DNA from 2 places in the Pseudomonas sp. NPDC099000 genome. Region 1 is predicted to be linked to the other one. Evidence: predicted binding sites of a transcription regulator. Region 1 holds the regulator's gene; the other holds the start of a gene.

What was found. The regulator FliA, encoded in region 1, starts transcription of late flagellar genes. The targets are predictions, from matches to a motif close to CTAAAGTTTNNNNNNNNNNNGCCGNTAA.
Region 2: a site for FliA is predicted at 2,041-2,068, ahead of ACIQV9_RS16380 (methyl-accepting chemotaxis protein). Genes of this name have one in related genera too.

The regions. Positions count from the first base shown of each region.
Region 1 covers NZ_JBIWAF010000003.1:421,122-424,328, forward strand. The annotation lists gene fleN (flagellar synthesis regulator FleN) at 1-808, shown strand, start outside; gene fliA (RNA polymerase sigma factor FliA) at 805-1,545, shown strand; gene ACIQV9_RS06575 (chemotaxis response regulator CheY) at 1,713-2,084, shown strand; gene ACIQV9_RS06580 (protein phosphatase CheZ) at 2,107-2,895, shown strand; gene ACIQV9_RS06585 (chemotaxis protein CheA) at 2,949-3,207, shown strand, end outside.
Region 2 covers NZ_JBIWAF010000012.1:105,779-108,985, reverse strand. The annotation lists gene ACIQV9_RS16380 (methyl-accepting chemotaxis protein) at 83-1,999, opposite strand; gene ACIQV9_RS16375 (16S rRNA (uracil(1498)-N(3))-methyltransferase) at 2,238-2,945, opposite strand; gene tatC (twin-arginine translocase subunit TatC) at 2,942-3,207, opposite strand, start outside.

The DNA of each region.
Region 1 (3,207 bases):
GGTGATCGCGGTGACCGGCGGCAAAGGTGGCGTCGGGAAGACTAACGTGTCAGTGAACTTGTCCCTGGCTCTAGCTGAACTCGGCCGGCGCGTCATGCTGCTGGACGCCGATCTGGGGCTGGCGAACGTCGACGTCCTCTTGGGGCTGACACCCAAACGTACCCTGGCCGACGTGATCGAAGGCCGCTGTGAGCTGCGCGACGTTCTGTTGCAGGGCCCCGGCGGTATTCGCATCGTTCCGGCCGCGTCCGGCACACAGAGCATGGTTCATCTGAGCCCGGCCCAGCACGCCGGCCTGATCCAGGCTTTCAGCGATATCGGCGACAACCTCGACGTCTTGGTGATCGACACCGCTGCGGGTATTGGTGACTCGGTAGTCAGTTTCGTTCGCGCAGCGCAAGAAGTCTTGCTGGTGGTGTGCGACGAGCCGACCTCGATTACCGATGCCTACGCGCTGATCAAACTGCTGAACCGCGATTACGGCATGAACCGCTTCCGCGTCCTGGCCAACATGGCCCAGAGCCCGCAGGAAGGTCGCAACCTGTTCGCCAAGTTGACCAAGGTCACGGACCGCTTCCTCGACGTCGCCTTACAATACGTCGGTGCGGTGCCTTACGACGAAAGCGTGCGCAAGGCCGTGCAGAAGCAGCGCGCCGTCTACGAAGCCTTCCCGCGTTCCAAGTGCGCCCTGGCGTTCAAGGCGATCGCGCAGAAGGTCGACACCTGGCCGCTGCCTGCCAACCCGCGTGGGCACCTGGAGTTTTTCGTCGAGCGCCTCGTGCAACAGACCGCAGGACCCGTCCTATGACAGCCAGTGGCTACAACCTCTACAAGAAGTCGGCACGTGACGCGCAGTACGAGCTGATCGAGCGTTACGCGCCACTGGTCAAACGCATTGCTTACCACTTGCTGGCCCGTCTGCCGGCCAGTGTTCAGGTTGAAGACCTGATCCAGGCCGGGATGATCGGCCTGCTTGAAGTATCGACCAAATATGACGCCAGTAAAGGCGCGAGTTTCGAGACGTACGCGGGCATTCGAATCCGCGGCGCGATGCTCGATGAAGTACGCAAGGGGGACTGGGCGCCACGTTCGGTTCACCGCAATACCCGCATGGTCAGCGACGCAATTCGCTCGATTGAAGCTAAAACCGGTCGTGACGCTAAAGATCATGAGGTTGCGGCCGAACTCCAATTGAGTCTCGACGATTATTACGGGATTTTGAACGACACCCTGGGCAGCCGGTTATTCAGTTTCGACGATCTGTTGCAGGACGGCGAACACGAAGGGCTGCACGAGGATGGCGCGAGTGCACATCTGGAGCCGTCACGCGATCTGGAAGATGAACGCTTCCAGGCCGCGCTGGCGGACGCGATTGCCAATTTGCCGGAGCGTGAGCGACTGGTGTTGGCGCTGTACTACGACGAAGAGCTGAACCTCAAGGAAATCGGTGAGGTCCTGGGGGTCAGCGAATCGCGGGTCAGCCAGTTACATAGCCAGTGCGCGGCCCGTTTGCGGGGGCGTTTGGGGGAGTGGCGAGCGCGCTGAAGGCAGTGTGGGGACACTGCGAACGAGGCCGGTGGGGTGTTGAACTGCACCGGTCGCGATCTGTTGTGCTCCAGACAGTCATCGAATGCATTGCCGGATTGATTGAAATGGCGCGTCCAGGTGCTGGGCGCGTTTAAGACTGCTTGGAGGTCGAATTGGACAAGAACATGAAAATCCTCATCGTTGATGACTTCTCAACGATGCGGCGGATCATAAAAAACCTGTTGCGTGACCTTGGGTTCACCAACACGGTCGAGGCTGACGATGGCACTACTGCCATTCCGGTTCTCAACAGCGGGAGCATCGACTTTCTGGTAACGGACTGGAACATGCCTGGCATGACCGGTATCGATCTGCTACGTCACGTGCGCGCCGATGAAAAGCTCAAGCACCTGCCGGTGCTGATGGTGACTGCCGAAGCCAAGCGCGAGCAGATTATCGAAGCGGCCCAGGCCGGTGTTAACGGCTATGTGGTCAAACCCTTCACGGCCCAGGCGTTGAAAGAAAAAATCGAGAAGATTTTCGAACGCATCGGTTGATCCACTGCGCCACGGGGGAGCTATGGAGCATAAAGAATCTTCACTGGGCGATTTTGAATCGACCCTGAAAAAACACGCGGTCGAACTGGTCGAAAGCCTTGAAAAAGGCAGGTTCGGCGACGCTGTGCAACTTATCCATGAGCTCAATCAGACCCGTGACCGCGGCCTGTATCAGGAAGTGGGCAAGCTCACTCGCGAGCTGCATAGCGCGATCGTCAATTTCCAGATTGACCCGAACATGCCGCAAGCCGAGGAAGTGTCGCAGATCACGGACGCCACCGAGCGTCTGGGGTATGTGGTCAAGCTGACCGAGGCCGCCGCCAACCGCACCATGGACCTGGTGGAAAACGCCACGCCGCTGGTCAACAGCCTGAGCGAAGAAGCCCAGGCGTTGAGCACGGATTGGGGGCGGTTCATGCGTCGCGAAGTCGGGGCTGAAGAGTTCCGCGAACTGGCTCGGCGCGTCGACGGTTTCCTGACACGCAGCAGCGAAGACAATCGCACGGTGTCGAGCAACCTCAACGACATTCTGCTGGCCCAGGATTACCAGGACCTCACCGGTCAGGTGATCAAACGCGTGACCCAATTGGTCACCGAAGTTGAAAGCAACCTGCTCAAGCTCGTGCTCATGGCCAGCCAGGTAGACCGCTTTGCGGGTATCGAACATGACCGTGATGCGATGCTCGCTGAAAAAGATCCGCAAAAACATCTCTCTCAGGGTGAAGGTCCGCAGATTCATGCCGATAAAAGAGAAGACGTTGTGTCCGGTCAGGACGATGTGGACGATTTGTTATCCAGCCTAGGATTTTAGAGTTTTAGCATTTTAGGTTTTTTAGGTTTTTAGACCTCAGGAGCACCCCCTTAATGAGCTTCGGCGCCGATGAAGAGATCCTTCAGGATTTCCTGGTTGAGGCCGGCGAGATTCTAGAGCAACTGTCCGAACAGCTGGTCGAGCTGGAAAGCCGACCGGATGATGCGGACTTGCTCAATGCAATTTTTCGCGGTTTTCACACTGTAAAAGGGGGCGCCGGCTTCCTCCAGCTCAACGAGCTGGTGGAGTGCTGTCACATCGCCGAGAACGTGTTCGACATCCTGCGCAAGGGTGAGCGTCGCGTCGACTCGG
Region 2 (3,207 bases), on a different contig from region 1:
TACACCGCTGATCCCTGTGGGAGCGGGCTTGCCCGCGATGGCATCACCTCGGTCCCAAGCGGACCGAGGCATGCAAATCACCTCAAACCTTGAACCGCCCCACCAGCATCTGCAGATGCGTCCCCAACCGCGCCAGCTCAACGCTGGAGGCCGCGGTCTCTTCACTGGCTGCCGAGGTCTGCTCGGACACGTCGCGCACGTTCAGCACGCTCCGGTTGATCTCCTCGGCCACTGCGGTTTGCTGCTCGGCCGCCGCAGCGATCTGCTGGTTCATCGACTGAATCGCCGACACGGTGCGGGTGATGCTTTCCAGTGAGCTACCGGCGCGGCGGGTCAGTTCGACGCTGCTGTCGGTCAGGCTGCGGCTGTTGTCCATGATGGTTGCCACTTGCTGGGTGCCGGTTTGCAGGCCGACGATCAGCTCTTCGATTTCCTCGGTGGACTTCTGGGTGCGCTGGGCCAGGCTGCGGACTTCATCGGCGACCACCGCAAAACCGCGTCCGGCTTCACCGGCACGTGCGGCCTCGATGGCGGCGTTGAGCGCCAGCAGGTTCGTTTGCTGGGCCACGGATTTGATCACATCGAGTACGCTGCCGATCTTGTCGCTCTCGCGTTTCAGATCACCCATGGCCGCTGTGGAATTGCCGACTTCGAGGGCCAGGCGCTCAATCTGGGCGATGGCTTCGCCAACCACTTTGTCGCCTTCGCGGGCCTGCTGATCGGCGGCGACGGCGGCTTCGGAGGCTTCTTCGGCGTTGCGCGCGACTTCCTGCACGGTGGCGGTCATCTCGTTCATTGCCGTGGCCACCTGATCGGTCTCGACCTTCTGGCTGTTGACCCCGGCGCTGGTCTGCTCGGTCACCGCCGACAACTCTTCGGCGGCGCTGGCGATTTGCGTAACGCCATCGCTAATGCCGCCGATCAGTTCGCGCAAGCCCAGAGTCATGCTCTGCATGGCGCGCTGGAGCTGGCCCAATTCGTCGCGACGCTCGGAAACGAGGTTTTGCGTCAGGTCGCCGGCCGCCACGCGCTCGGCGACTTTGAGGGTCTGGTTCAGCGGAATCACGATCTGGCGAGTGATCGCCCATGCCGCCAGCAAGCCAAACGCCAGGGCCAGAACAGTGGCCATCAGCAACAGGTTTTTGGCATGCGCGGCGTCAGTGTCTCGGACGATGGTTTGCGACACGGTGAGTTTTTTGCTGACGTCGAGCAGGATGTCGCCTTGCACGGCCATGCGTTTGAGCGCGGCAGCGCTGGCAACCTGAGAGTCGCGGAACTGGCTGACGGCGGCGCGATAGGCCTTGAGCGAATCGGTGGCCTGTTGCAGGTTGGCGATGTGCTGTTCCGGCAGTTTCGATGGCAGGCTTTCGAGGTTCTTCAGGGCGTTGTCGATGGCGTCCAGCGCAGGCTGCTCGGCCTCGGTCTTGCCGCTGTAGGTGTAGCCGCGAACCTGGAAGCGGGCCTGCTGAATCAGCTTGCTCAAGTCGATCACGCTGTTGAAGTCGGCGACGCTGTCGCCTTGCAGCATGGATTTTTCGACTTCGGCGACACGGGCCACTGCGTTGTCAGCAGTCGCGCCCAGTTTGCTGCGGGCGTCTTCGCGGTTGGCACCGGCCTGAGTCATGGCGGTGAAGGCTTGCTTGTACTCACTGGCGGCGGCCAGTTGCTGGTCGATCATGGCCACGTCGGTCGGTTGTTCGATCAATTTACGGGCGGTTTGCAAACCGGCGTCGAGTTTGCTCAGCAGGTCGTTGACGGCGGCCGGACCTTGTTCGCCGCGGCGCATGTCGTAATCCATGCGGGCCAGGCGCAGGTCTTTGGTCAAGTCATTGAGGCTGGCGATGAAGCCGAGCTTGTCACCTCGGCTCATCACGCCCGTCAGGCCGGTCCAGCCGGTGAAGGTGATCAGCAACGTGAGCAGCAGCACCAAGCCGAAGCCGATCCCCAGTTTGCGATTGACGCTTACATTTCCCAGATTCTCGGCTAGCCAACGGTACATGCTGCTACTCCCTCGGACCACTCATTGGTTTTATGGGGGCTATATCGGCAGGTAGCCGGGAATCTGAAGGCGCAGCGCGGTATTCGGGTCGAGTAAATCCTGTGGCGAGGGGGCTTGCCCCCGTTCGGCTGCGAAGCAGTCGCAAATCAGGCAGATACGGTTTTGCAGGAAAAAAGCGGTGGCCGCTGCGCGCCCAAACGGGGGCAAGCCCCCTCGCCACAGGGGACCGTGAATGACCTTAGAAGAGCCGGGCGAGCAGGGCGGTGACGGCGGTTTCGACGCGCAGGATGCGCTCGCCGAGTTGTACCGGTTGCAGGCCGGACTTGGCCAGCAGGTCGATTTCGTAAGGAATCCAGCCGCCTTCGGGGCCGATGGCCAGGGTCACCGGTTCGTCCAGGCCACGGGGGCAGGGCGGGTAATTGCCCGGGTGACCCACCAGGCCGAGGGTGCCTTGGGAAATGGCCGGCAGCCGATCTTCGACAAACGGCTTGAAGCGTTTCTCGATGACGATTTCCGGCAACACGCTGTCTCGCGCCTGTTCCAGGCCAAGGATCAGTTGCTCACGAATCGCCTCTGGCTCCAGAAACGGCGTTTGCCAGAAGCTCTTCTCGACGCGATAGCTGTTCACCAGGATGATTCGTGGCACACCCATGGCGGCCACGGTCTGAAACACCCTGCGCAGCATTTTCGGCCGTGGCAGGGCCAGCACCAGTGTCAGTGGCAGCTTGGCCGGTGGCGGCTGGTCAAGGGTGACGCGCAGTTCGGCTTCATCGGTGTCCAGGCGCAGCACTTCGGCCGCACCCATCAGGCCGCCGATACGCCCGACGCGCATGCTGTCACCGACTTCGCAACGATGAACTTCCTGCATGTGCGTCAACCGGCGATCACGCAGGATCACCCGGTCGGCCGCAATGAAATCGGCCTCTTCGAGGAGCAGCAGGTTCACGGCTGGGTCGCTGGCGGCTGGTCGTTGTGATCGTCGGCCGGCTGGTCGTCCGGATGCTCGCCGCGCTTGCTGATCAGGCCGCCGAACAGGATGCCGATCTCGAACAGCAGCCACATCGGTATAGCCAACAGCGTCTGCGAGAAGATGTCCGGTGGTGTCAGGATCATGCCGACCACGAAGCAGCCGATGATCACGTAGGGGCGGATTTTCTTCAGGTATTTGACATCGACCACGCCGATCCACACCAGCAGCACCACGGCCA